3 regions of the Streptomyces sp. 3MP-14 genome follow, and region 2 is predicted to be linked to each of the others. Evidence: riboswitches for the same ligand, from Rfam matches in the RefSeq annotation. Region 2 holds a riboswitch; each other region holds the start of a gene.

Evidence for each region. A riboswitch is a leader RNA that binds a small molecule or an ion and turns the genes downstream of it on or off. The one in region 2 is predicted to bind cyclic di-AMP.
Region 1: another riboswitch for cyclic di-AMP. It lies ahead of FH609_RS14380 (transglycosylase family protein); the one in region 2 lies ahead of FH609_RS20860 (M23 family metallopeptidase).
Region 3: another riboswitch for cyclic di-AMP. It lies ahead of FH609_RS14565 (LysM peptidoglycan-binding domain-containing M23 family metallopeptidase); the one in region 2 lies ahead of FH609_RS20860 (M23 family metallopeptidase).

What each region holds. Positions count from the first base shown of each region.
Region 1 covers NZ_VDLZ02000007.1:305,961-315,445, reverse strand. The annotation lists gene FH609_RS14410 (SAM-dependent methyltransferase) at 1-576, opposite strand, end outside; gene FH609_RS14405 (NAD(P)/FAD-dependent oxidoreductase) at 802-2,223, opposite strand; gene FH609_RS14400 (Ppx/GppA phosphatase family protein) at 2,642-3,598, opposite strand; gene FH609_RS14395 (DUF501 domain-containing protein) at 3,601-4,137, opposite strand; gene FH609_RS14390 (FtsB family cell division protein) at 4,234-4,749, opposite strand; gene eno (phosphopyruvate hydratase) at 4,903-6,183, opposite strand; gene FH609_RS14380 (transglycosylase family protein) at 6,468-7,127, opposite strand; cyclic di-AMP (ydaO/yuaA leader) riboswitch at 7,131-7,279, opposite strand; gene FH609_RS32290 (transglycosylase family protein) at 7,640-8,536, opposite strand; gene FH609_RS14370 (cytochrome P450 family protein) at 8,639-9,485, opposite strand, start outside.
Region 2 covers NZ_VDLZ02000012.1:228,932-238,416, reverse strand. The annotation lists gene FH609_RS20865 (glycosyltransferase family 29 protein) at 1-687, opposite strand, end outside; gene FH609_RS20860 (M23 family metallopeptidase) at 906-2,003, opposite strand; cyclic di-AMP (ydaO/yuaA leader) riboswitch at 2,015-2,183, opposite strand; gene FH609_RS20855 (extracellular solute-binding protein) at 2,413-3,834, opposite strand; gene FH609_RS20850 (VWA domain-containing protein) at 3,843-6,380, opposite strand; gene FH609_RS20845 (hypothetical protein) at 6,391-6,927, opposite strand; gene FH609_RS20840 (PP2C family protein-serine/threonine phosphatase) at 7,033-8,142, opposite strand; gene FH609_RS20835 (aldo/keto reductase) at 8,519-9,485, opposite strand, start outside.
Region 3 covers NZ_VDLZ02000007.1:345,348-354,832, reverse strand. The annotation lists gene FH609_RS14590 (UDP-glucose dehydrogenase family protein) at 1-1,227, opposite strand, end outside; gene FH609_RS14585 (acyl-CoA dehydrogenase family protein) at 1,392-2,552, shown strand; gene FH609_RS14580 (TetR/AcrR family transcriptional regulator) at 2,594-3,364, opposite strand; gene FH609_RS14575 (ATP-binding cassette domain-containing protein) at 3,541-4,536, shown strand; gene FH609_RS14570 (ABC transporter permease) at 4,533-5,408, shown strand; gene FH609_RS14565 (LysM peptidoglycan-binding domain-containing M23 family metallopeptidase) at 5,485-6,216, opposite strand; cyclic di-AMP (ydaO/yuaA leader) riboswitch at 6,218-6,432, opposite strand; gene FH609_RS14560 (dipeptidase) at 6,720-7,943, opposite strand; gene purE (5-(carboxyamino)imidazole ribonucleotide mutase) at 7,940-8,479, opposite strand; gene FH609_RS14550 (5-(carboxyamino)imidazole ribonucleotide synthase) at 8,532-9,485, opposite strand, start outside.

The sequences.
Region 1 (9,485 bases), on a different contig from region 2:
CAGCCCCAGCTTGCGGCAGATCAGGTCGAGCTTGGCGGCCTGGGCGTCCTGGAGGTCGTCGGTGCCGGGGCCCCAGACCGCGCAGGAGTAGACCATGGAGGGGCCGAGCACCAGCTCGTAGAACTCGTTGCCGACGTCGTAGTGGTGGCTGATGGCCCGGCGGTCCCGGCGCTGGGAGTGCGCGGTTCCCGGCCGGCGGCGGCGGTCCTCCTCGCGGGGCGGGCGGACCGGCAGCGGCAGCGGCCCGGAGAGGGCGAGGAGTTCGGGGACGACGGACAGCATCCGGGTGCGCGGGACGGCCGGCGCGTCCGCGCGGTCCCAGACCAGTTCGGAGAGCGCGGCGAGCGCCTCGTACAGGTCGCCGTCGACGTCGATGTCGCCGGCCACCCAGGCGCGGGCGAGGCCGAGTTCGCCGGGCCGGAAGAGCATCCGACGCAGTGCCCGGCGGCGTCGGACCACGATGACGGGCCCCTCGGTCGGCCCGGCCTCGCTGCCGTCCCACGCCCGGAGGCGGAGCGGAAGCGGGGAGCCGAGGAGCTGTTCGGTGAGAGCGGCGAGGCGGGGAGCGACAGTCACGAGACAAACCTCCGCAGATTTGGACAAACTGCCCACGGTTACCTTGGCGTCCAGCTCTCGTTGAACGCCGCCGATCCGCCGCCGATTCCGCGCGATTCCCCCCACACCGCCCCCTCGATTGGGCCGCCCGGCCCACCCCGTGACCCGAACACGCTGCGGGCGGGCGACCGCGTGGGTCGCCCGCCCTCGGCGTGCGGTGGATCGGGGCCTCGAAGGGCCCTTCGGTCAGCCCGCGCGGGCCTCCGAGCGCTCCCTGGCCGGGCGCTCCTCGGCCGCGCCGGCCGGCCGCTCGACCGGCCTGGCCGGGGCCGGGACGGGCGCCGCCGCCTCGTGGAACTCGTCGCGCGGGTGCTCCATGGCGCCCAGCGAGACGACCTCGCGCTTGAGGAAGAGGCCCAGCGTCCAGTCGGCGAAGACCCGGATCTTGCGGTTCCAGGTCGGGACGGCCATGCCGTGGTAGCCACGGTGCAGGTACCAGCCGATGCGGCCGCGGAAGCGGAGCGACAGCCGGCCCAGCTTGATCATGGCCACGCCCTTGTGCAGGCCGAGGCCGGCGACCGCGCCCATGCTGGCGTGCTTGTACTCGTGCTGCGGGAAGCCGCGCATCCCGGCGATGACGTTGTCGCCGAGCACCTTGGCCTGGCGCAGGGCGTGTTGGGCGTTCGGCGGGCACCAGGCGTTCTCCACCCCGGCCTCGCGCGCGGCCAGGTCGGGGACCTGGGCGTTGTCGCCGGCCGACCAGATGTGGCCGGTGCCCTTCACCTGGAGGGTGGGCTCGGTGTCCACGTGGCCCCTGGGGCCCAGCGGCAGCCCGAAGTCGGCGAGCGCCGGGTTGGGCTTGACGCCGGCCGTCCAGACCAGGGTGTTCGAGTCCAGCTCGACGCCGTTGCTGAGCACCACGTGGCCGTCGACGCAGGACTTCAGGGAGGTCTTGAGGTGCACCTCGATGCCGCGCTGCTTGAGGTGTTCCAGGCCCCACTCGCCGAGCTTGGGCCCGACCTCGGGGAGGATGCGCTCGGCCACGTCGACCAGCACGAAGCGCAGGTCCGCCGGCTTGATGCTCGGGTAGTACTTCGTGGCGTCCCTGGCCATGTCCTCGACCTCGCCGATGGTCTCGGCTCCGGCGAAGCCGCCGCCCACGAAGACGAAGGTCAGCGCCTTGCGGCGGATCTCCTCGTCGGTGGTGGAGTCGGCCTTGTCCAACTGCTCCAGGACGTGGTTGCGCAGGCCGATGGCCTCCTCGACGCCCTTCATGCCGATGCCCTGCTCGGCCAGGCCGGGGATCGGGAAGGTGCGGGAGACGGCGCCGAGCGCCACCACCAGGTAGTCGAAGGGGACCTCGTAGGACGAACCGACGTGCGGCGCCACCGTGGCGACCTGCCGGTCCTGGTCGATGGTGGTGACTCGGCCGGTGAGGACCTCTGCCTTGGGCAGCACGCGACGCAGGGGCACCACGACGTGCCGCGGGGAGATGCTGCCGGCAGCGGCTTCGGGAAGGAAGGGCTGGTAGGTCATGTAGGAGCGAGGGTCGACGACGGTGACGGTGGCCTCGCCATACCGCAGCTTCTTCAGGATGCGGCGGGCCGCGTACAGACCGACGTAACCCCCGCCTACGACGAGGATGCGCGGACGCTCCGTGGTGCTCATGCCATCGAGTATCCACCCACCCCCGGGGGCGACCTCGTGAGGCCCTTCACAAGCGTCGGGCGACTTTGTGCTACACTTCGCGCCCCACTGCGCCGGGCGCCTCGTCCCCACCGGGCCCAACGACCCCTCAGAACCCGGGAGTCGGGCCCCTCACAAGAGAACGAGCCAGGTCGAGAGGGTGCCCCCCGGCGCGACCCGGCCGACGCCGCCGGCCGTCCCGCGCCTTCCGCGTTCGCCGCCCCGGGGCCTCCGACCGCCGGGCACCGCTCGGCGTCCACCGTTCGGAACACTTTCGGGGCCTGTCGGCACCCCGGTCATGTGAATAACTTCACGAAGTTCGTCACCGCCCCGCCGGGCGGCGGCCGCAGCCGGCCTCGGCCCGGCGGGAGAGCCGGCGGAAAACCCGGAAACGCCCCGCTCAGCGGGCCAGCACGCTCCACAGCAGGCCGTCCAGGATGTCGTGCTCGGAGACCGTGACCCGGGCGACGTCCGCCCGTTCCATGGCGCGCAGCAGCACCAGGGCGCCGGCGCCGATCACGTCGACCCGCCCCGGGTGCATCGAGGGAACGGCCGCGCGCTCGGCGTGGGTCGCGCGCAGCAGCCAGTCGACGATCTCCCGCACCCGCTCCCGCTCCAGCACCGCGTGGTGGATGGCGGCCGGGTCGTACTCGGACAGCTCCAGGGCCATGGCCGCCACCGTGGTGACCGACCCGGCCAGCCCCACCAGCGTGCCGGCGCGCTCCAACGGCACGCGCTCGGCGGCCAGTTCGAGGGCCGCGTCGATGTCGGCGGTCAGCGCGGCCAGCGCCTCGGGCCCCGGCGGGTCCGCCACCGCGCCGTCGGCCGTCGTCAGATGCCGCTCGGTGAGCCGGACGCAGCCGATGTCCACGCTGCGCGCCGCCGACACCCGATCGTCGCCCAGCACGAACTCGGTGGAGCCGCCGCCGATGTCCATCACCAGGAACGGCCGCGCCACCTCGGGCCGGCCGGCCAGCTCCCGCGTCGCGCCGGTGAAGGAGAGCGCGGCCTCCTCGTCCCCGGTGATCACCTCGGGCACCACGCCCAGGATCTCCTTGACGCCCCGCACGAAGTCGTCGCGGTTCTCGGCGTCCCTGGAGGCCGAGGTGGCGACGAACCGCAGCCGGTCGGGGGTCACCCCGTGGGCGGCGATCGCCGCCGCGTAGTCCCGGCACGCCGCCAGGGTGCGGGCCAGCGCCTCGGGCGCCAACCGGCCGGTGCGGTCCACGCCCTGGCCCAGCCGGACGATCTCCATCCGCCGCTCGCGGTCGACCAGTTGACCGGTCTCCGGGTCGGCGTCGGCCACCAGCAGCCGGATCGAGTTGGTGCCGCAGTCGATGGCGGCGGCGGTCGTCAGGCTCATGCGTTCTCTCCTCGCGCGGGGTGCGGGCCGGCCTTGGCCTCGGCGGCGGCTCCGGTGGCGCAGCGGCCGGCGCGCCACCACTCGGGCAGCATGGCCAGGGCCTCGTCGCCCAGCGGGTTGACGCCGGGTCCCGCGACCAGCGCGTGCGCGACCAGCACATGGAGGCACTTGACCCGCTCCGGCATCCCGCCGGCGCTGGGGAAGCCGGCCAGCACCTCGATCGCGTCCCGCCGCGCCAGGTAGTCCTCGTGGGCCGCCCGGTAGGCGGCGGCCAGCTCCGGGTCGGCGGCCAGCCGCTCGGTCATCTCCCGCATCACGCCGTTGGCCTCCAGGGTGCCGATGGCGGAGGCGGCGCGCGGGCAGGTCAGGTAGTAGGTGGTGGGGAACGGGGCGCCGTCGGGCAGCCGGGGCGCCGTCTCCACCACGTCGGGGTTGCCGCACGGGCAGCGGTGCGCGACCGCGCGCAGCCCGCGCGGGGGGCGGCCGAGCTGCTCCTCGATCACCGCAACGTCGGTCGGGGTCGGGGTTTCCACGGGTGAACTCTTCTCAGGGGGACAACTCACGGGAGGGCGCGGCGAGCGGCGCCTCCCAGGGAACAACGAGTGTCGCGGACGCGGCGGCCGGGCCGCTCACCGGGGCCGGTCGGCCCGGTCGACGCCGTCCCACAGGTTCTGGTGCCAGGGGCGGGGCGCCAACGTCCCCCGGGTGCGCAGCCGTTCGTCACTGCCGGCGTCCGCGCCGGGGGCGCCGTCGGGCAGGACATAGCCGATCTCGCCGGGCCGCACATAGCGCAGCCGCTCCCTGGCCTGCCGTTCGACATAGGCCTCGTCCTGCCAGCGGGCCTTGGCGTCCCGCAGCTCCTCGACGCGGTCGGCGGCCTCCTTGGCCAGCCGCCGCTGCTCGGAGATCTCCGAGCGCTGCTGCACGTACTGGCGCAGCGGATAGGCGAGGGCGACCACCAACGAGCAGACCACCAGCGCCAGCAGCGCGGCCCTGCCGGTGAGCCGGCCGCGCCGCTGCTGGCCGCCGCCCCGGCGCGGCCGGGCGAGCCGGCGGCTCTGCGCCCGGTAGACCCGGGCGGCGGCCTGCTCGCCGAGCGCCCGCAACCGGGTGGCGGTGGAGAACCGGTCCCGCTGCGCGGCCACATCGCCTCCCTGTCGCCCTCGCGTGGACTGCCCACGACTCGTCCCCGCCACCGTACGGGACGGACGGCGGGGACCGGTCGGGGGACACGAACGGGCGGCCGAGGAGCGCCGGGCGGGCGGTGCGCGCCGGGCGCCGGGGCCGCCCGCGCGCGGTCAGCCCTTGAAGCGCGGGAAGGCGCTGCGGCCGGCGTAGACGGCGGCGTCGTCGAGGATCTCCTCGATGCGCAGCAGCTGGTTGTACTTGGCGACCCGCTCGGAACGGGCGGGGGCGCCGGTCTTGATCTGGCCGCAGTTGGTGGCGACGGCCAGGTCGGCGATGGTGACGTCCTCGGTCTCGCCGGAGCGGTGGGACATCATGCACTTGAAGCCGTTGCGCTGGGCCAGCTCCATGGCGTCCAGGGTCTCGGTGAGCGAGCCGATCTGGTTGACCTTCACCAGCAGCGCGTTGGCGGACCGGTTGTCGATGCCGCGCTGGAGCCGCTCGGGGTTGGTGACGAACAGGTCGTCGCCGACGATCTGCACCTTCTCACCGAGCCGCGCGGTCAGCGCCTGCCAGCCGTCCCAGTCCTCCTCGGACAGCGGGTCCTCGATGGAGACCAGCGGGTACGCCTCCACCAACTCCTCGTAGTAGTCGGTGAGCTGCTGGGCGCTGAGGGACTTGCCCTCCAGGGTGTAGGAGCCGTCCGAGTACAGCTCGGTGGCGGCCACGTCCAGGGCCAGCGCGATGTCCTGGCCGGGGGTGTAGCCGGCCTTCTGGATGGCCTCGACGATCAGGTCGAGCGCCTCGCGGTTGGAGGACAGGTTGGGGGCGAAGCCGCCCTCGTCGCCGAGGCCGGTGCCGAGGCCGCGCTCCTTGAGGACCTTCTTGAGCGTGTGGTAGGTCTCCGCGCCCCAGCGGACGGCCTCGGAGAAGGACTCCGCGCCGATCGGGGCGATCATGAACTCCTGGATGTCGACGTTGGAGTCCGCGTGGGCACCGCCGTTGAGGATGTTCATCATCGGCACCGGCAGCAGGTGCGCGTTGGGGCCGCCGAGGTAGCGGAAGAGCAGCAGGTCGCGGGACTCGGAGGCGGCGTGGGCGACGGCCAGCGAGACGCCGAGGATGGCGTTGGCGCCGAGCGAGGACTTGTCCGGGGTCGCGTCCAGGTCGAACATCGCCTGGTCGATCAGGCGCTGCTCGGTGGCGTCGTAGCCGACCAGCTCGGGGCCGATCTGCTCGATGACGGCGAGCACGGCCTTCTCCACGCCCTTGCCGAGGTACCGGTTGGCGTCGCCGTCGCGCAGCTCCAGCGCCTCGAAGGCGCCGGTGGAGGCGCCGGAGGGGACGGCGGCGCGGCCGGTGGAGCCGTCGTCGAGGCCCACCTCGACCTCGACCGTGGGGTTGCCTCGCGAGTCCAGGATCTCGCGGGCTACGACGACGTCGATGGACGGCACGAGGTTCTCCTTCGGGTCAGAGTGTGTGGTCGACCTGCGCGTGACCTGTGCCGGCCCGCCCCGTCGACCTCATCCAAGGTGACGCCCTGAGCCTAACCGCCTCGCGGCCCGCCGCCGTCATCCAGCGCCCGTCACGCGCCGGGAGGCCCGGTGAAGTGCCTGGTCAACCGGGGTTGCGGGACGGCAAAGCTTTTTGTTTAACCACTGAAGAAAACGGGGTGCCCGGCCGGTGAACACCGGCCGGGCACGGGGACGCGTCCGTCAGGTCCGGGGACGGTGACGGATCAGAGGGACAGCTCCTGACCGGGGCGGATCAGGTTGGGGTCCTCGCCGATCACGTCGACGTTGTCGGCCCAGATCTGCCGCCAGGTGGTGTCGTGCTCCTCGGCGATGGCGGAGAGGGTGTCGCCCTTGACGACGGTGTAGGTCTCGCCGTCCCCGGCCTCGGCCGAGCGCGGCTGGGCCTCGACCGGCTGCTCCGGCTCGGGCTGCGCCTCCGGGGCCTGCTCCTCGGGCGCGGACTGCTCGGCGGAGCCGCCGGAGGTGTCGAGTTCGGGGGCCGGGCCGCCGGAGGTCAGCCCGGCCTGGGCGCCGCAGACCGGCCAGGCGCCGGGGCCCTGCATCGCCAACAGCTCCTCGGCGGCGGCGATCTGCTGCTCCTTGGTGGCCTGGTCGGCGCGCGCCGCGTACTGGGTGCCGCCGGCCGCCTCCCAGCTGGACTGGGAGAACTGGAGGCCGCCGTAGTAGCCGTTGCCGGTGTTGATGGACCAGTCGCCGCCGGACTCGCACTGGGCGACGGCGTCCCAGGTGTCCACGGAGGCGGCCGAGGCGCCGGAGGCGCCGATCAGCGGGATGGCCACGGCGGCGCCGGTGACGCCGGCGGCGGTGGCTATGCGGGTGGGCTTGCTGGGACGGCGGTGCCGCCCCGTGCCGGAGAACAGCATGACGTTCCTTCTCACCGGACGCCTGCGAGGTGAGCTGTCGGGTTCGGGATCAGGTGAGTTGCCCGGCCGACAGGGGCAGTTGGGCTGGTCTGTCGGCTTCACCCCGAGCCGTCCACGGCGCCCGAAGGGCGCCGGTCCGGCGGACACGGTCGACACGTCGGCCAGGGGCGGCCGTTGACCGTGCTGGGTCCCCCGCTCCTGTCTGCGGTGGTGCGCGTGGTGGCCCGGGTCGGCGACAGGATTCGGCGTAACGCCCCGGACGCCCGGCGGAAAACCGGGCGAGGGGACACTAAACACACCCGCGCTAACGATTCAAGAACGATGAAGATCGTCGCATCGCCCCAACTTGACCGACTTTGGCCGGAGGGCGACACCTTCTCGCAGGTCAGCGAGGAAAAGGGGTGGTTGGGAGGAGCGGGACACTCCGCGACGGACCGAGAGGATCGTCACACACCAGGCGCTCGCGGGCCGGGGCGCGCCAGGCGACCCAAGAGCCGCCCGGCGCGCGCCGCTTAGCGACCGCTGGCGGTCAAGTCCAGCTGCTGGCCGGGGAGAATAAAGTCTGGGTCGTCCCCAATGACCGATTCGTTCGCCCGGTAGAGGGCGGGCCAGCCGCCCGAGATGTCATGGTCCAGGGCGATCTGCGAGAGGGTGTCGCCCGGAATCACCCGATAGTCGCCGTTCGTTCCCCCACCCGCGTCGGCCCGCTCGTCGGACCGGTCGCCGCGCGCCTCGTCGCGCTGGCGCTCGGCCTCGCCGGCCTCGCCAGTCTCCGCCGGGTCGGGGTCGCCCCGGTGCCGGCCGTTGCCCTCCGACTCGGGCCGCTCGTCCGGCAGATCGCCGGCCCGCCCCTCGTCCGGCTGGTCCCCCGCCTCGGGGGTCTCCTCGACCGGCTCGGGCTCCGGCGTCGCGTCCCCCGGGCGCTCGTCGGTGCCGTCCGACGAGTCCTCGGGCGAGGCGCCGATCTCCTCCTCCGCCTGGGCCTCCTCGGCCTCCTCGGCGCGGTCGATCTCCTCGCGCTGCTCCTGGCGGTACTCCTGCCACACCCCGCTGGCCAGCCCGCAGCCGGGCAGCGCGCCCCGGCCCATCCCGGCCATGATCCGCTCGGCCACGGATATCTGCTGGGCGCGGCTGGCCAGATCGGGCCGGATCGCGAACTCCAACCCGCCGTACTCCTCCCAGAGTTCGATCGTCAACTGGAAGCCTCCGTACTGACCGTTGCCGTCGTTGGCGCTCCACCGGCCGCCGGACTCGCACTCCGCCGCCCGGTCCCACGCCTCGTCGCCGACCGCCGAGGCCGAGCCGGCGCTCAGCAGCGGCATGGCGATGCCGGCGCCGGTGACGCCCGCTGCGACGATGAAGGCAGGAGCCTGCCGTGGGCGACGATGACGACCTGTCCCGGAGCGCATCTGCGGACCCTCCCAAACGAACACTGTTGCGGTTGAGGGGAACCTAGCCGTCCCCACCGCACGATCACAAGCCGATCCCACGCAGATCACGCGCGGATCACACTACTGACGCCCCGTCACGCGCGCCGGCGTGAACTCCACGGGCAGCGAGCGCAGTCCACGCATGATCAGCCCACCGCGCCAGCGCGGCTCGGGCGCACCGCTCGCCCACCGCAGATCCGGCAGCCTTCGCAGCAGCACCGCGAAGGCCGTTCGCGCCTCCGCCCTGGCCAGGGGTGCGCCCAGACAGTAGTGGATGCCGTGGCCGTAGCCGAGATGGGGGTTGTCAACTCGGCGCAGATCCAGGGTGTTCGGGGCCTCGAAGCGCTCCGGGTCCCGGTCGGCCGCCGCGAGCACCACCAGCACCGGCTCGCCGGACTCCACCAACTGCCCGCCCAGGGTGAGCCGTTCGGTGGCGAAGCGCCAGGTCGCCAGCTCGACGGGGCCGTCGAAGCGGAGCAGTTCCTCGACCGCCGTGGCCAACAGCCGCTCGTCGCCGGCCGCCAGCCCGGCGCGCAGCAGGGCCAGTTGCTCAGGGTGACGCAGCAGCGCGTGCACGCCGTTCCCGATCAGGTTGACCGTGGTCTCGAAGCCGGCGAAGAGCAGGATGAACGCCATCGCCGCCGCCTCGTCCTCGGTCAGCTGCTCGCCGTGATCGGAGGCGCGGATCAGCCCGGAGATCAGGTCGTCGCCCGGCGCCAGGCGCTTACGGTGGATCAACTCCGCGAGATAGCCGCGCATCCGCTTCACCGCGCGCCCCACGCCGCCCCGCTTGCCGCTGGTGTGCAGCATCATGCCGGCCCAGGAGCGGAAGTCGTCCTGGTCCTCGGCCGGCACGCCCAGCAGGTCGCAGATGGCGTAGATGGGCAGCGGGAACGCGAACTCGTCGATCAGGTCGGCCGATCCGCGC
Region 2 (9,485 bases):
CGGCGGGTGGAGCGGGTGGGAGTCGAGCCGCATCACCAGGTCGTAGGTGTCGATGCGCGGCCCGAGGCCGCTCGCGGCGACGGCCTCGCCGCCGCCGACCACGCAGACGCGGCGGCCGGCGAGCCAGGTGCGGAGCCCGTCGATGGTCATCGGTTCGGGCGCGAGCGCCAGCGGCGCGCGCTCCGGCGCGTCGTCCTCGGCGAGGGCGCGGTGGCGCCGGTAGGCATCGCTCGCCTCGCGCACGCGCCCGTCGACCGAGAGCGCGCGCCCCCGCAGCAGCCACGCGGCGGCCGAGCGGGTGCGCAGCGCGACCGCCGCGTCCGCGAGCCGGCGCGCGAGGCGCACCTGGCCGGCGGCTATCGCCGCGTCCCCGGCGCGCAGCAGCGCGGCGAACGAGCGGTCCTGGCAGGGCTCGATCTCGGCGCGTTCCCGCACCAGTTCGCCGACGGCGGCGACGAGCCGCCCGGTCTCGGGCCCGGCCACACCGCCCGCACCACCCGCGCCGCCCGTTCCGACCGTTCCACCCGCGCCGCCCATGCCGTCCGGGACCCGGCTGAGGAATCCGGCGCACTCCCTGACGCAGCCGGCGAAGAGGTCCTCGGCCCGCGCGACGCTGCCCGGCCAGGGGTTCGCCCGGTGCGCGGTGCCCGTTCCGCCGGCGGCCCTGGACCTTCTGATGGCCTTCATGTCCGCGACCTTCCCGCCCGCTCCCCCCGCCCGCGTTTCCGCCGGGCACCGCCGGGGTGAACATTGCGGAACGAGCACGCGCGCGCCCCTCGCCGGCCCGGGACAGGCCCGGATCGGGGAGGGGCGCGCGGCGGGCCCGAAGAGCAGGCCCCGGGAGGGGGCCGACGGCCCTGGCGTCGGGGGGCGCCGCCAGAGCCGCCGGCGTCGGTGGGGGCCGGTCAGACGGACAGGCCCTTGTCGCGCAGCCAGGTCAGCGGGTCGATGGCGTCGCCGCCGGAGGGCCGGACCTCCAGGTGGAGGTGGGGACCCGAGGAGTTCCCGGTGGAGCCGACCGTGCCGATGACGTCGCTGGTGGTGACCTCGGCGCCGGTGGAGACGTTCATCGAGGAGAGGTGGCAGTACCAGATCTCGGTGCCGTCCTCCAGCTCGACGATGATCCGGTAGCCGTAGGAGCCGGCCCAGGCGGCCTCCTTGACGGTGCCGGTGTGCACGTTCTTGACCGGGGTGCCGGTGGAGGCGGCGAAGTCGGTGCCGGTGTGGGTGGACTGCCACATCGAGCCGCTCTCGCCGAAGCCGGAGGTGAGGCGGTAGTCGCTGAGCGGGAGGGTGTAGCTGGCGCGCAGCTCGGCGAGCCGGCGCTCCTCCTCCTGGCGGCGGCGTTCCTCCTCCTCGGCGCGCTGGCGCTCCTCCTCGGCGATCCGCTCGGCCTCGGCCTGCTCGGCGGCCTGTTCGGCGGCGGCGGTCTGGGCCTGGGCGACGGCCTCGGCGCGGGCCCGCGTCTCGGCGTTGGTCTCCTGGTGGTCGGCCTGCTGGAGGATGCGGGCGCGCAGCGCCTCGCCGGCGTCGGCCTGGCCGGAGGCGACCTCGGTCTCGGTGAGACCGGCGGTGGTGAACACGGCGGTGCTGGCGGCCGCTTCGCTGCTGCCGGTGTCAACGAGCGCGCCGAGCACGGGGAGTTGGGCGACGGTGTCGGCCGCGCCGCTCATCCCGGGGACGGAGCCGGCGCCGTTGTCGTTGGCGGTGGCCATGCCGCCGGCGCCGACGGCGGCGATGACGCCCACGCCGAGCACGGCGCGGCTGCGGGCGATGGTGCCGCCGCGCTGGCGGGCCACGCGGTGCCGGCCACGGACCGGGCGGAGGGTCTCCTCGCCGGGGTTCCACTCGGGAAGGGCCTCGTCGTCCGTGACGCGGGGGCCGTAGTACGTGGGGTGGGTCCCGTAGGGGGCGGCGTGGAGATATCCGTCCTCCTGGGGGGTGGTGCGCTCCCGTGGGGGGGCGTCCAGGGAGTCCACGGAGGCGTGCCGGTTCGACGCCACAGGGGCGTTCTCCTTTCCTTCCCTCTCACCTACCGGGTTAGCTGACGGGTTCGGAGCAGGAAGGTCTCCTACGGGCGGCTGGCGGTGGTCCCCCCGGCCGTCCGATTCACCCCAAGTGGTGGTTCCCCGGTTCCTTTGGTGCGTTGGTGGCGCACCTGCCGGATTCGGCGATGCGACGCGGCCCCACCTCTTGCGGCGGGGGTGACTACCGCGTTGCGTTATCGAACGTTAATAGACGGGACCGCCGGATTCCAAGTGCTGCCGGGAAAAACCCGCGAGGAACAGCGGGACCTTCGGCGATCAACTCCCGCAAAACGGGCAAAATTTCAAACCAGTGTGGGCTGGGTCGCATTCTGATAGTGCATCAATCGTTATGCGGAGCGGGTCCTGTCTCTCACCCTCGGTGATGTCAGTGGGAAGAAGGGGTCGAACGAGGCGGCTGGTACGTTCGGCCCCGGAGCGCCAACTCCAGTCGGCTGTCGATGCGTTGGGCCGCGTCCTCGACCCCGCCGGCCGACCCGGCACCGCCGGCGAGCAGCCGGGTCACCTCCTCCTCGATCACCCGGGAGAACTGCCGGTAGTAGGGCGTGGCCGGGCGGCCGCGCGCCTCGTGGACGGCGCACCACAGCAGGGTGGCGTAGTCCCTCGGGTCGGGGCGCCACAGCGGCTCGTCGCCGGCCTCCTCGGACCGCTGGCCGACCGGGCCCGGGGCGTCGGGCGTCTCCACCCTCAGCTCGTCCTCGCAGGCGATCTCCCCGGCGTCGTCCGGGAGTTGGTACGCCTCGCTGAGCGCGGGCGCGAAGCCGGCGGCCAACAGCCGTTCCTGGGAAGCGGGTTCGCCGGTGAGGAACCTGATCAGCTCCTGGGCGGCCTCGGCCCTGGGGCTGCTCGCGGCCACCGCCAGACTCTGCCCGCCGAGCGCGGCCGGCCCCGGCAGCCGGGTCACGCCGAACGGGACGCCCTCGGCGACCAGCCGGTCAGCGACCCGGTTGAGCGCGAACGGCCAGTTGCGCATCAGCGCGGCGCCCCGGTCCTCGCCGGCGAACTCCTCCAACGTGCCGCTCTCGTCGGCGCCATAGGAGGCGGCGGCGAGGTGGCTCTCGTCGGTGATCGCGAGGAGTTCCTCAAGTCCCGCCTCCAGCACGGCGGTTGTGCCGACGTAAGCGCCGGAGTCGTCGACCAGCCGGGCATCGGGGGCGGCCCGCCACATCGCCTCCAGCACGTTGACCGTGAGCCCCTCGTAGGGCCGCAGCTGGGTGACATAGGTGGGCGTCGACTGGCCTCCCGGCCGGCCGGTGTACATCTCCGGCAGCGAGTCGGCCCCCAGGTCCATCGTCTCCGTGAGGTCCCTGCGGTAGTAGAGCAGCCCGACGTCCGTGTTGAACGGGACGGCGTACAGCTCGTCGTCCCAGCGACCGGTCTCCTCGATGTCGGCGACGAAGTCGAGCGCGCCGAACCGCTCCTCGTCCAGCGGGCGCAGCAGCCCGGCCTCGGCGAACTCCGGTATCCAGGTGATGTCGAGGTTCAGCACGTCGTACTCGGCCGCGCCCGACTGGAGGCCGGCCAACACCTCGGCGCGGGCGTCCCCGTCCGTGCTGGGCAGCTCCACCAGCCGGGCCTTGACCGGGCTGTCCTCGTTCCACTCGTCGATCAGCGACTGGCGCACCCCGCTCTGGTCCGGGCTGCTCAGGTCGGCGGCGCTGACCACCACCAGCGGCACGTCGTCGGGCGGGGTCGGGCCCGGCGTGACCGGCGGCGCGGAGCCGCCGCCGGCGACGCAGGCCGTGGCGAGCAGCAGCGCGCAGGCCGCCGTCGGAACGCCTCGACGCATCGCCACGCTCACCCCTCGCCCAGGACCCGCAGCTTGGCCGCCAGCTGCACCGGCTGGTTGACCGCGTCGTCCAGGCAGGTCGCGGCCGTGGTCAGCGCCTGGATCACCGGCCGGTCGCAGCCGCCGTCGAGCACCGACACCACCAGCGTGGTGTCCTCCTCGCGCACGGCGGCCAGCGCGGCCTGCGGGTCGGTGCGATGGCCGTCGTCGGTGATCACCACCAACAGGCCGGCGGCGTCCGGACGTTGGGCGGCCGTCAGCAGCGCGGCGGCCTCGGCCATCGGCTCCTGGAGCCGCACGTCGCCCCGCACCTCGGTCAGCGCGTCCAGGGCGCGCGCGGTCCGGTCGCCGGTCGGCGGGCCCAGGTCGAGCGCCACGCCGTAGGGGACGTCGTCCGCGCCCGGCGTGGTGAGCACCGCGAACCGGTCCTCGTCGGTGAGGGCGCCGATCGCCTGCCGCAGGCTCTCCCGGACGGTGGACAGCCGGCCGTCGGGGCCCAGCACCGAGTTGGAGACGTCCAGCACGAAGACGACGTCCCTGGGCCCGGCCCCGTCGGTCACCTCCGCCAGGTGCGCGGCGGCCCGGTCCGCGTCCGCCACGTCCGCGCCCCGGGGCAGGTCGGCGACGAAGGGGCGCTCGTTGTACTGCTCGGGCCCCCGGAGCCAGCCGTCGTCCTGCCAGCGGCGGAAGCCCTCGGCCCGCAGCGCCTCGCCGCCGGCCTCGCCGGCCAGCCAGGCCCCCAACAGCTCGACGGCCAGCTGCCGTTCGACCGCGTCCCGGTCCGCGTCCCGCCAGCGGACCGGGACGAAGCTCAGGTCCAGCGGCGGGACGTCGGACGGGTAGTAGGCGGTGTACAGGTCCCGCATCGTCGCGCGCCAGCCGCCCTCGGGCAGGCAGGCGGCCGGCGGGTCGCCGACCAGCGGCAGCATCGACCGCTCGGAGAGCAGCAGGTCGGGCGAGGGCGCGTCGGGGCGCAGCGAGCAGACGAGCGCGGCGTCGTCCGGCACCGGCTCCGGGTCGGGCAGCCGGCCGGCGCCGGCCGTCATGCCGTGGGCCAGCGCGGCGTCCGAGGACTGCGGGGCCGCGCTCCGCACGTCGCCCGCCGCTTCCAGCAGCGTGGTCAGGGACTCGCCGGTGCGTGCCACGTCGGGCAGCGTCCCGTTGGCCGCCACCACGGCCGGCACCCGGGCGATCTCGGTCGGCTCGCCCAACTCGACGCGGCTGTCCCGCAGTCGGGTCGCCGGCCGCACCCGGTCGGCCGTCGCCGAGCTGGCCGGCAGCCACACGTCGGGCAACGGGCCCACGTCGCGCAGGAGTTCGCGGCACGGCTCGGACCGCTCCTCCTCGGCGCAGGGCCGGCCGGGCGAGGCCCAGTCGGCCGAGTGCTCGAAGGCGTCCACCACGGCTGCGCCCGGCGCGCCATAGACCTGCACCTCGACGCGGCGGCAGTCGTCGCGGCCCGAGCCGATTCCGCGGGCCAGGTCCCGCCGCTCCTCGTCGAGGTCGCCCACGTCGAACGCGGCGAGCGCCCGGGAGAGCGGCTGCTGGTACTCGGGCGTGGTCAACACCCGCAGCTGGAGCGGAACGGCGCAGCGTTCGGCCGCCGCCCGGCCGTCCTGCCACCGGTCCCAGGCCAGCCAGGGGAGCAACGCCGCCAGCAGCGCCAGCGCCACGGCCCCGGCGGCGGCCGCCGGCCACCAGCGCCACCCGCGGAACCGCCACCAGGCGGAGCGCAGCCGCAGCCAGACGGCGAACAGTCGGTCGGGCAGGTCGGCGCCGCGCGGCGCGCTGACATGGGAGAGCACGATGTTCCCGCCGCCGCGCCGCTGGGTGAGCGCGGGCTCCCAGTCGTTGGGGTGGCTGAGTTCGTCGACGGCCGCCCGCCCCTTGTCGCGCAGGGACAACTGCGCCATCCGGACGAGGAGTTCCTCGACCCTGGCCCGCTGTCCCCGGTCCGTGCGCAGGGCCCGCAGCGCGACCAGCAGCGCCCGGGTGAACGGGGTGGGGCCCACGCCGTTGCCCTGGTCCTGGTCGTCGCGCGCCCGCGCCGAGGTGAGCAGCGCGAACGCGCTGTGGCCCGGCTCCTCGACCCGGTGCGCCTGGCCCGAGTAGCAGCAGTCGAGGATCAGCACCACCTGGCGGGCGCGCGAGCTGCGCACGGTGTTCCGCAGCCAGGTGTAGGAGACGGCGTGCTCCCACACCCGCTCCCGGGGGCAGTCGCTGGGCACCAGGTACAGCTCGGTGGTGTTGTCCCTGGTGTCGAGGTGCAGGTGGCCGTGGCCGCTGAAGTAGATCAGCAGCAGGTCGCGGGCCGCGCCGGCGGCGCTCCTGATCTGCTCCTTCATCTCCTCGGCGCCGGGTGAGTGCAGCAGCCGGGCGCGGCTGGGCACACTCCTGTCGTGCTCGTCGTGCCCCAGCAGCTCGTTCCGCAGCTCGTACAGGTTGTACGCGACGCCGGGGATGTCCTCCCAGCCGGCGTCCTCGTAGGTGGTGGCGCCGATCAGCAGCACCCGCGAGCGTCGGGCGTTGGGCAGCTCCTGGGTCATGGGCGCCCGCCTACGCCCGTCCCCGCCGGTCGTCTCCCCCGTCGCCGTCCCGGTCCCGGTCGCCGTCGCCGTCCCGGTCGGCGCCGCCTTCGGCGCCCGGCCCCTGGCCGCCGGCGAGTTCGGCGACCAACCGCCGCAGCGCGCCCCTGGTGCGGTCCCGTGAGGTCACCGCCACCGTGCCGCCGCCCTCCCGGGCGACCCGCAGGGTCAACGGCCTCCCCTGGTTGCTGAGGTGGTTGACGAGCGAGCGCAGCACCGCGTGCAGCCCGTCCTCGACGGACGCGGCGGGCCCGGGGAAGGCGGTGAGGGAGAGCGTGCGGCCGCCGCTCATCCCGTGCCTCTCGTCGAGATAGCCGAGTTCCCTCCTCGGCAGATCGCTGTCGCCGCGCAGCCAGGCCATCAGCAGCGGGCCGTCGTCCCCCGCCGGGTCCGCCTCGACCACGTCGATCAGCAGCCGCAGGGCTCCCCGGTCCGTCCCGTCCTGGTCGTCCGGGTCGTCCGGACCGTCAGGACCGGCGGTCGGCTCCTCCGGATCGGTTTCGCTCACCGCGACGCCTCCCCCCGAGCACGCCTGAAGGTCACTGCCGGCCAGCGCCCCGGGAGCGTCCCGCGCCGGAGCCCTCGCACCGTGCCCTCGACCGGGCACGGAGGGTCAACTTAGCACCACGGCCTGACCGTTGGGAACGGGATGTTGCACCGCCAGCACCGCCAGGTCGTCCTTCAGGCCGCCCCCGGCGTGCCGCCGCACATCGGCGAGCACCCAGTCCAGCAGCACCCGGGGCGTGGCGAAGCGCCGGCCGCGCAGCCGTTCGAGGGGGTCGTAGAAGACGCCGTCCCGGTCCCTGGCCTCGCTCAGTCCGTCCGTGTACAGCAGCAGGTGCGCGCCGGGCGGGAACGTCGCCGTGGTGGCCCGGTCCCGGTGCCCGTCCAGCTCTCGCAGGCCCAGCGGCAGCGCGGCGTCCCCGGAGAGGTAGCGGGCCTGGCCGCCCGGGTGCAGCAGCACCGGCGGCGGGTGGCCCCGGTTGATCATGCGCAGCCGCAGCGGCGGGTCGTCGGGCAGCTCGACGAGGACGGCGGTGGTGAAGCCCTCGTTGGACTCCAGGTCGGGGCGGTTGCGCCGCTCCCGCAGCAGGGTGTCCTCCATCCGGGAGGCGACCGCGCCCAGTTCGGCCTCGCTCTCGGCGGCCTCGCGGAACGCGCCGAGCAGCACCGCCACCACCTCGGTCGCGCCCAGGCCCTTGCCCCGCACGTCGCCCACCAGCATCCGCACCCCGTGCGGCGTCTCCCGCACCGAGTAGAGGTCGCCGCCGATCAGCGCGTTCCGTTGCGCGGCGCGGTAGCGGGCCGCGACCCGCAGCCGGCCGACCCGGCCCGGCGGCTCGGGCACCACGGCCCGCTGCACCGTCTCGGCGATCCGGCGCGCCGAGGCCACCCGCTCGTCCCTGCGGGACAGCATCCGGTTGAGCAGCAGCGCGAACAGGCCCATCGAGGTCACGGTGCCGACCTTGATCGTGGCCTCGGCGCCGATGGGGGCGATCCGCAGCATCTCGACGACGACCAGCAGCGTCGCCAACACCCCGTAGATCCCGGTCGCCCAGAGGGACAGCACGGGCGCGGCCGCGATCGGCGCGGCCACATAGAAGGGGGTGAGCGTGACATGCGGCGGCGTCACGAAGTCCAACAGGCCGCCGACGGCGAGCAGCGCCCCCGGCACCGCGGGGTACAGCCGCCACCAACCAGCGCCGGGATCTCGCGTCCGCACCTTCCCACTGTGCGACCGGCGAGCGTGGCGCGCGACCCGGTCAGCAGGGCGCGGCCGGGCCCCAGCAGCCCGGCCGCGCCACGGCACGGCCGGCCTGCGGCCGTGCGGCACCGATGCGCTGATCAGGCGATGCCCGACCGACCGCCGCGTATCAGCCACGACACGCCCTGGGAGAGCCGAGCGGGCACCCCAGAACCCACCACCGGCCGCTTCCCGTACCGCCTCATCGGACCCCCTGCGTTCCCACGGGACGGCAGCGCCACGCTGCCCACCGGCAGCCTTTCCTGGGCCGCACGGCGCGGAAACCGGGCGCCCGAAGCGCCGGCGGGCGCGCGGCGCTTCGGGCGGTGGTGCGCGGCGCGCGGGCGCGCCCCGGCTACCAGCGGTGGTGAACCTGGGCGCGCACCCGCCGGTCGTAGAGGTCGCGCACGGCGGCCAGCGTCGGCTCGTCCAGCGGCGGCAGCGCGGCGGCCCCGGCGTTGGCCGTGGCCTGCTCGGCGGACCTGGCGCCGGGGATCACGGAGGTCACCCCGGGCTGCTGGATCGCCCAGCGCAGCGCGCCGGCCGCCGGGCTCACGCCCTCGGGCAGCAGCCCGGCGAACTCGGCGGCCGCCGCGACGCCGGTCGCGAAGTCCACGCCGGAGAACGTCTCGCCCTGGTCGAACGCCTCGCCGTGCCGGTTGTAGCTGCGGTGGTCGCTCTCGGCGAAGACGGTGGACTCGGTGTACCGGCCGGAGAGCAGACCGGAGGCCAGCGGCACCCGGACGATCACGCCGACGCCGGCCGCCTCGGCCGCCGGGAGCACCCGCTCCAGCGGCTTGAGCCGGAACGGGTTGAGGATGATCTGGAGGCTGGCGACGCCGGGCCTGGCGATGGCGGCCAGCGCCTCGTCGCAGGTCTCGACGCTGACGCCGTAGCCGGCGACCCGCTCCTCGGCGACCAGGGTGTCCAGCGCGTCGAAGACCGCGTCCGAGTCGATCACGGCGGGCGGCGGGCAGTGCAGCTGCACCAGGTCCAGCCGGTCCACGCCCAGGTTGGCCCGCGAACGGTCGGTCCAGGCGCGGAAGTTGTCCAACGTGTAGTGCTCGGGCAGCTGCTCGACCCGGCGGCCCATCTTGGTGGCGACCAGCACCTCGGCCTCCGGCCGCTCCCGCCCGAGGTCCCGCAGGAAGCCGCCGATCAGCCGCTCGCTGCGGCCGTCCCCGTAGACGTCGGCGGTGTCGAGGAACGTCACCCCGGCCTCGACGGAGGCGTCGAGCACCTCCCGCGCGGCGTCCTCGGAGACCTCGCCCCAGTCGCCGCCCAGCTGCCAGGTCCCCAGCCCCACGACCGAGACCCGCCGC
Region 3 (9,485 bases), on a different contig from region 2:
GGCTGCCGGGTCCAGTTCCTGGAACTCGCGCCACTCCGTGAGGTGCAGCACCACATGCGCGCCCCGCGCGGCCTCTATCGCCGACTCGGTGTAGCGAAGCGTCGGGAAGACGGCCCTGGCGTTGACGACGGCCTTCGGGTCGTAGACGCTCACCTCGGCGCCCTGGAGGTGGAGTTGACCCGCGATGTTCAACGCCGGGGAGTCGCGGACGTCGTCCGTCTCCGGCTTGAAGGCGGCGCCGAGCACCGCGACCCGCCGGCCCAGCAGCGAGCCGCCCAGCGCGTCCCTGGTCAGGGCGACCATGGAGGCGCGGCGGCGCATGTTGAGCGAGTCCACCTCGCGCAGGAACTGGAGCGCCTCCGACGCCCCCAGCTCCCCCGCCCTGGCGAAGAAGGCGCGCAGGTCCTTGGGCAGGCAGCCGCCGCCGAAGCCGATGCCGGAGCGCAGGAACTTCGGGCCGATCCGTTCGTCGTGCCCGAGCGCCTCGGCGAGCTTGACCACGTCGCCTTCGGCGACCTCGCAGACCTCGGCCATCGCGTTGATGAAGGAGATCTTGGTGGCGAGGAAGGCGTTGGCCGCCGTCTTGACCAGCTCGGCCGTCGGCAGGTCGGTGACGACGAACGGGCTGCCCTCGGCGATCGGCGTCGCGTACACCTCGCGCAGCACGGCCTCGGCCCGTTCGCTGGTCACGCCCACCACGATCCGGTCGGGGTGGAGGGTGTCCCGCACGGCGAAGCCCTCCTGGAGGAATTCCGGGTTCCACGCCAGCTCGGCGGCCTCGCCGGCCGGGGCCAGCTCGGCGACGCGGCGGGCCAGCCGGGCGGCGGAGCCGACGGGGACGGTGGACTTCCCGACGACCAGCGCGGGCCGGTCGAGGTGCGGCGCGAGGGAGTCCACCGCGCTGTCGAAGTAGGACATGTCACAGGCGTACTCGCCGGCGCGCTGTGGTGTGTTGACGCAGACGAAGTGGACGTCGGCGAAGGCGGCGACCTCCTCGAAGGAGGTGGTGAACGACAGCCGCCCGGTGGAGCCCGGCAGGCCGGTGACGTGCTGGCGCAGGATCTCCTCAAGTCCCGGCTCGTACATCGGGGAGAGCCCCCGGGAGAGCAGCTCCACCTTGGCCGGCACCACGTCGATGCCGATCACCTCGAAGCCCAACTCCGCCATGGCGGCTGCGTGGGTGGCGCCGAGGTAGCCGAGACCGATCACCGAGATCTTGAGAGGCATGGACCCGAGCATAGACGGACGGCCCTGTCGGCAAGCTCACCTATCCCCAGGCCCGTCATGACCCTAGGATCAAGTTACTTAACAGTCATGAACCAGTGGACGACTGGCCCGGGCCAGTGCGGCACTGAACCAGCGAACCGCTTCGTGGGCAGGGAGTGAGACAGGTGGCAGGAGCCGGGGACTTCGACCTCTACCGTCCGGCCGAGGAGCACGAGATGCTCCGGGAGTCCGTTCGGGCGTTGGCCGAGGCGAAGATCGCGCCGCACGCGGCGGACGTCGACGAGCAGGCGCGCTTTCCGCAGGAGGCGCTGGACGCCCTGGTCGGCAACGACCTGCACGCGGTCCACGTGCCGGAGGAGTTCGGCGGCGCGGGGGCCGACGCGCTGGCCACGGTGGTCGTGATCGAGGAGATCGCCCGGGTGTGCGCCTCCTCCTCGCTGATCCCGGCCGTCAACAAGCTGGGGTCGCTGCCGCTGATGCTGTCGGGGTCGAAGGAGTTGCAGGCGCGGTATCTGACCCCGTTGGCCGAGGGGCGGGCGATGTTCTCGTACTGCCTCTCGGAGCCGGACGCGGGCTCGGACGCCGGCGGCATGAAGACCAGGGCGGTGCGGGACGGGGACTCCTACGTCCTCAACGGCGTCAAGCGGTGGATCACCAACGCCGGGGTCTCGGAGTACTACACGGTGATGGCGGTCACCGACCCGGAGAAGCGGACGCGGGGCGGGATCTCGGCGTTCGTCGTGGAGAAGGGCGACGAGGGGGTCTCGTTCGGGGCGCCCGAGAGGAAGCTCGGCATCAAGGGCTCGCCCACCCGGGAGGTCTATCTGGACAACGTGCGGGTGCCGGCCGACCGGATGATCGGCGACGAGGGCACCGGCTTCGCGACCGCGATGCGCACCCTGGACCACACCCGGATCACGATCGCCGCCCAGGCGCTGGGCATCGCGCAGGGCGCCCTGGACTACGCGAAGGGCTATGTGCGCGAACGCAAGCAGTTCGGGAAGCCGGTGGGCGACTTCCAGGGCGTGCAGTTCATGCTGGCCGACATGGCCATGAAGCTGGAGGCGGCCCGGCAGCTGACCTATGCCGCGGCGGCCAGGTCGCAGCGTGAGGACGGCGACCTGACGTTCTTCGGGGCGGCCGCGAAGTGTTACGCCTCGGACGCGGCGATGGAGATCACCACGGACGCGGTGCAGCTCCTCGGCGGCTACGGCTTCACCCGGGACTACCCGGTGGAGCGGATGATGCGGGACGCCAAGATCACCCAGATCTACGAGGGCACCAACCAGGTCCAGCGGATCGTGATGGCCCGCAACCTGCCCTGAACGAGGGTTCGTTGACCCCCCGGCCCGAGCGGGCCGGGGGGTCAGCACGTTCCGCCCTCCTCCTCGCGGCGGCGGATCAGGGCGGCCACGCTGTCGAGGAGGAAGTCGAGGTTCCCGTTGAAGTCGTCCTCGGCGGTGTTCTCGTTGTCGAAGATCCCCGACCTGGCGATCTTGGCGAGGGTGGGAAACCGCTCGTCGGTGGCGACCTTGGCCATCATGCGGCCGTAGACGCGGCCCCAGTCCTCGTAGGAGACCCCGGTGCGCGCGGAGGCGCTGGTCATGGTGAGTTCCTGTCGGGTGTCGCCCAGGACGAAGCCGCTGATGATCAGCAGCACCCCGATCATGTCGCCCTCGTTGAGCGCGGTCCGGTCCAGCGCCGCGAGCGCCACCTCCATCCAGGCCAGGCTGTTGGGGCTCATCGGTGGGGCCCCGATGGGGATGTCCAGCATCCAGGGGCGGCTGAGCATCAGTTGCCTGGTCTGGAGCGCCCAGTTGCGCAGCACGCCGCGCCAGTCGTCGGGCCAGTCCGAGGTGTCGGGCACCGAGGTGGCCATGGCGAACATCAGGTCCAGCAGGTCGTCCTTGCTGGGCACATAGCGGTAGAGCGTCATCGTGGTGACGCCCAGTTCCTGGGCGATGCGGCGCATCGAGACGCCGGCGATGCCCTCCTCGTCCGCGATCCGGACGGCCACCCCCACCACCTGGTCCACGGTCAGGCTGCCCCTGGGCCCGCGGGTGCCGGGACTGTGGGTGCGCCAGAGCAGGTCGAGCAGGTACTGCGGGTCACGCGCTCGGGTCTCGTCCGCCGCCATGTCGCCGCTCCTCGATCCTTCGTGCCAGGCCAGGGACCGTCGCCATCGTAGAACTATGTACAGCGTCCACAGAAAGTGTACGGTGTACAGAGTAAGTGTACGCCGTACAGGGTTTCCCGTGCGGCGTGCGCCGGAACGTGCGCGAACGCGATACCGAGAGGGCGAGGTGGGGCGCGATGACAGCGATCGTGGCCGAGGGGATACGCAAGCGGTACGGGGGCACCCGGGCCCTGGACGGGTTCGACCTGACGGTTCGGGAGGGCACGGTGCACGGCCTGCTGGGGCCCAACGGCGCCGGAAAGACCACGGCCGTGCGGACGTTGACCACGCTGGCGCGGATGACGGAGGGCCGGGCGACGGTCTGCGGGTTCGACGTGGCCAGCCAGCCGGACGAGGTGCGGGCCAGGATCGGGCTCACCGGGCAGTACGCGGCGGTCGACGAGTTCCTCAGCGGCCGGCAGAACCTGGTCCTCTTCGGCCGGCTCTTCGGGCTGCGGCCCCGGGCCGCCCGGCGCCGCGCGGACGAGCTGCTGGAACGGTTCGACCTCGCCGGGGCCGGGGGACGCCGGGTGGACGGCTACTCCGGCGGGATGCGCCGCCGGCTCGACCTGGCGGCCAGCATGATCGTGGTGCCCCGGGTGCTCTTCCTGGACGAGCCGACCACCGGCCTGGACCCGCGCAGCCGCAACCAGGTGTGGGACGCGGTGCGTTCGCTGGTCGGCGACGGCACCACGGTGCTGCTCACCACCCAGTACCTGGAGGAGGCCGACCAGCTCGCCGACCTCATCTCGGTCGTCGACGCCGGCCGGGTGGTGGCCGAGGGCACCGCCGACCAGCTGAAGTCGCGGCTGGGCGGGGACCGGGTCGAGGTGGTGGCGCGCGAGGCCGCCGACCTCGGGGCCGTGGCCGCGCTGCTGGGACGCGTCTGCGGGGTCGAGCCCGAGGTCGACCACGAGACGCGGCGGGCGGTGGCCGAGGTGGACGACCGGGTGCGCGCGCTGACCGACGTGGCCGCCGCGCTGCGCGCGGCCGGGCTGGTCGTCGAGGACCTGGGCACCAGGCGGCCGACCCTGGACGAGGTGTTCCTCCACCTCACCGGGCGCCCGACGAACGACGCCGACCGCCCGAGGAACGACGTCATGAACGCCGAACGGGAAGGAGCCGCGGCATGAGCACGCACGCCCTCACGAACGCGCCAGGGAACGCGCCAGGGAACGATCCGGGCGAGGCCCGCTGGCAGGGGCGCGCGCGGCGCGGGCCCCGGGTCGCGGTCTCGGACGGCCTGGTGATGACCCGGCGGAACATGGCCCAACTGGCGCGCAGCCCCGAGGAGATCTCCCTCTACTTCAGCCTGCCGATCCTGTTCGTGCTGGTCTTCGGCTATGTCTTCGGCAGCGGGATGCAGGTCCCCGGCGGCGGGAACTACCGCGAGTTCCTGCTCCCCGGTGTCTTCGCCATGACCATGCTCTACGGGATGGGGGCGACGGGAACCTCGCTGGCGTTCGACGTCAGCCGGGGCGTGGTGGACCGCTTCCGGTCGATGCCGATGGCCAGGTCGGCACTGCTGGTCGGCCGGTGCCTGGCCGATCTGCTGCGCGCGCTGCTGGAGATGACCGTGCTGGTGGTCTGCGGCCTGCTGGTCGGCTGGGAGTGGCACCGGGGCGTCGGGCTCGCGCTGGCGGCGGTCGGCCTGGTGCTGCTGCTGCGGGTGGCGATGTCCTGGATCGGCATCTACATCGGCCTGCTGCTGCCCAACCCGGACACGGTCGGCACGGTGATCTTCCCGTTGGCCTTCCCGCTGACGGCGCTGTCCAGCGTCTTTGTCGCGCCCGAGCTGATGCCGGGCTGGCTGGGCGGCATCGCGGAGTGGAACCCGCTCTCGGCGACGGTGGCCGCGATCCGCGAGCTGTTCGGGAACCCGGGTCTGGGCGGCGACTCCTGGGCGGCTGAGAACGCGCTGCTGCTGGCGGTGGCCTGGCCGGTGGTGATGGTGGCGGTGTTCGCGCCGCTGGCCATCCGCCGCTTCCAGCGGCTCACCGACTGAACCGGTCCCGGGGAACGCGCGGGGCGGGGCCGGCCTCCACCGGCCCCGCCCCGCGCTCGCCCCGGAGCGCGAACGCTCAGATGCTGACGCCGTGCTCGCGCAGGTAGGCCAGCGGGTCGATGTCCGAGCCGTAGGACGGGCCGGTGCGCACCTCGAAGTGCAGGTGCGGGCCGGTCACGTTGCCGGTGGCGCCGGAGAGGCCCAACTGGTCGCCGGCGCCGACCGACTGGCCGACGCTCACCGAGAGCGAGGACAGGTGGGCGTACTGGCTGTAGTGGCCGTCGGCGTGCCGCACCACGACCTCGTTGCCGTAGGAGCCGCCGCTGCCGGCGGTCACCACCTCGCCGGCGGCGATCGAGACCACCGGGGTGCCGGTCGAGACGGGGAAGTCGGCGCCGGTGTGGTAGCCGGAGGACCACAGCGCGCCGGCGTTGCCGTAGCCGCCGCCGCTCACGCCGGCCACGGGGGCCACGTAGTCGCCGCTCGGGGCGGGCTCGGCCGGCTCTTCGGCCTCGGCGTCCCCGAGGTCCAGGGACAGGGTGAGGCCGGGGGCGATGTGGCCCGGGTCGTCGCCGATGACGTCGCGGTTGGCCTCGTAGAGCTGCTCCCAGCCGCCCTCGATGTCGTGGTCGGCGGCTATGCGGTACAGGGTGTCGCCGCCCTCGACGGTGTAGTCGGCGGGCGCGGCGCTGGCGGCGCCGGCGGCGAGCAGGGGCAGGGCGAGGCCGGCGGCCCCGGTGGTGAGCAGCGCGGCGGCGCGGGACACGCGGCGGGACGGCTGACGGCGGTGGCGTCCGGTTCCGGACATGGGGTCTCCTCTCCGACGCCTGCGAGGTCAGCTGTCGGGTTCGGGCCGGAGTCGCCCGGCCACGGCCGGCCGCGACGCGCCTGGGCGCCGGGTTCTGCCGTGACTTCACCCCTAGCCGGAGATCGCACGAGATCCGGCGGAATTGGGTCCCCCGCTCCTGTCAGACGGAATGACCACGTTCCCGCTTCCGGTGACAGGATTCGGCGTCCGGAGCGGTTCGCCGCGAATGCGACGCGGACCGAACGTTAAACCCGGGAATTCGCATCGGACAAGAAAGCGGGAACGCCGGGAACGTGACCCGAATATCACCGACGGCGGCATATGACGCTGCGTTCTGATCGTTTTCCGCACGGTAGGCGGCGGGCCGTTTGCGGGAAAGCGTCAACTGCTTGCCGGAAAGGGACACTTCGTGGGGCGGCCGACCGGCGAAGCGGTCGGGAACGGAAAGGAACGGCGGCCGGCCCGTGAGTTCGGTCACGGGCCGGCCGCCGCCGGGCACTATCTCACCTTTGAGTTGATTGTCCGCTTTCCTGGCCGTCCAGGCTCGCGATGGTCGCGATCGACGGCCCGCGCCGGCTCGCCAGATCGGCGGCCACGGTCTCCGCGTCGCGCAGCACCCGCACGGCGTTCTCCCAGGTCAGCCTGGCCAGGTCGGCGTGCGACCAGCCGCGTTCCAACAGCTCGGCGATCAGCAGCGGATAGCCGGAGACGTCCTCCAGGCCCTGCGGCAGGAACGCGGTCCCGTCGTAGTCCCCGCCGATCCCGATGTGGTCGACGCCGGCCACCTCCCGCATGTGGTCGAGGTGGTCGGCCACGGTCGCTGGGGTGGCCAACGGGCGCGGGTTGGCCTCCTCGAACGCGCGCTGCACCCGCATCGCCGGCTCCGTGGTGTCCAGCGGATGGAAGCCGTTGGCCGTCATGTTCGCGTCGGCCCGGCGGGTCCACTCGATCGCCTCGGGCAGCACGAACTTGGGCACGAACGTGGCCATCGCGACCCCGCCGTTGGCGGGAAGCGCCGCCAGCACGTCGTCCGGCACATTGCGCGGGTGGTCGCAGATCGCGCGCGCCGAGGAATGCGAGAAAAGCACCGGCGCCTCGGAGATCCGCAGCGCGTCCCGCATCACGTCGGCGGAGACATGGCTGAGATCGACCAGCATTCCGACGCGGTTCATCTCCCGCACCACCTCGGCGCCGAAGGCCGTGAGGCCGCCGTGCCGTGGCTCGTCGGTGGCGGAATCCGCCCAGTCGATCGTGGAGTTGTGCGTCAGCGTCATATAGCGCACGCCGAGCCGGTGAAAGGCGCGCAGCGTCGCCAGCGAGTTGTTGATGGAATGGCCGCCCTCGGCGCCCATCAGCGAGGCGATCCGGCCCTGCGCCCTGGCCGCGACCATGTCGTCGGCGGTCAGCGCCCGGGTCAGGTCGGTCGGGTAGCGGTCCAGCAACCGGCCGACCACGTCGATCTGTTCGAGGCAGGCGCTGACGGCGTGGTCGCCGCTCAGCTCGGCCGGCACATAGACCGACCAGAACTGCGCGCCGACGCCGCCGGCCCGCAGCCGGCGCAGGTCGGTGTGGAGGCGGCCGGTCAGGTCGCCGGCGATGTCGGCCAGGTCCAGGTCGTAGCCCACGGTCTCGCGCAGCGCCCAGGGCAGGTCGTTGTGCCCGTCGACCAGCGGGTGCTCGGCGAGCAGCGACCGCGCCTCGGCCAGCCGGTCGGCGGCGGCGCTCATCGGGCCTGCCCCTCGGCGCCGTTGGTCGCCGTGGCCAGGGAGGCGCGCAGCCGGCGGCCCTTCTCCGTGGCCTGCTCGCGCAGTTCGTCCTGGAACGCGCGCATCCGGGCGCGCAGCGCCGGGTCGGCCGCGCCCAGGATGCGGGCCGCGAGCAGCCCCGCGTTGCGGGCGCCGCCGACGGAGACGGTGGCCACCGGCACCCCGGCGGGCATCTGCACGATGGAGAGCAACGAGTCCATCCCGTCCAGGTGTTTCAGGGGCACCGGGACGCCGATCACCGGCAGCGGAGTCAACGAGGCGAGCATTCCTGGCAGATGAGCGGCCCCTCCGGCCCCGGCGATGATCACCGAGAGACCGCGTTCGGCGGCATCCTGCCCGTAGGTGACCATCTCGGTGGGCATCCGGTGCGCCGAGACCACATCGGCCTCATAGCGGACGCCGAACTCGTCGAGCGCCTCGGCCGCCGCCCGCATCACCGGCCAGTCGGAGTCGGAACCCATCACGATGCCCACCTGGGGCGCCGGGCTGTCGCTCATGCCTCACCATTCGTCGTCTCGGCGGTCGTTGCGCGGATCGTTCGCAGGTCGTTCACTCGTCGATCAGGCCGCGAAGGTAGTCGGCGGCGTGGCGGGCGCGTTCGATCACGTCGGGCAGGTCGTCGCCGAACGTGGTGACATGCCCCACCTTGCGGCCCGGCCTGACGTCCTTGCCATACATGTGGATCTTCAGGGCCGGGTCCCTGGCCATGCAGTGCAGATAGGCCGGATACATCTCCGGGTACTCCCCGCCCAGCACGTTGGACATCACCGTCCAGGGCGCGCGGGGCCTGGGGTCGCCCAGCGGCAGGTCGAGCACGGCCCGCAGATGGTTGGCGAACTGCGAGGTCACCGCGCCGTCCTGGGTCCAGTGGCCGGAGTTGTGCGGGCGCATCGCCAGCTCGTTGACCAGCACCCGGCCGTCCCGCGTCTCGAACAGCTCGACCGCCAGATGGCCCACCACCCCCAGCTCGGCGGCGATCCGCAGCGCCATCTCCTGGGCGTGGGCGGAGAGTCGGGGCGCGAGGTCGGGCGCGGGCGCGATCACCGTGTCGCAGACGCCGTCCACCTGCCGGGACTCGACCACCGGGTAGGCCACGGCCTGGCCGTGTGGGGAACGCACCACGTTGGCCGCCAACTCGCGGCGGAAGTCCACCCGCTCCTCGCCCAGCACGGGCACCCCGGCGCGGAAGGCGTCGCCCGCCTCCGCCTCGGAGCGCACCAGCCACACGCCCTTGCCGTCGTAGCCGCCGCGCACCGTCTTCAGCACCACGGGGAAGCCGCCGACCTCGGCCGCGAAGCGGGCCACGTCGGACGGGTCGGTCACGATCCGGTGGCGCGGGCAGTCCACGCCCAGCGCGGTGAGCCGGGCACGCATCACGCCCTTGTCCTGGGCGTGCACCAGCGCGTCGGGCCCGGGGCGCACCGGGATGCCGTCGGCCTCCAGCGCGCGCAGATGTTCCGTCGGCACATGTTCGTGATCGAAGGTGATCACATCGCACCCCTT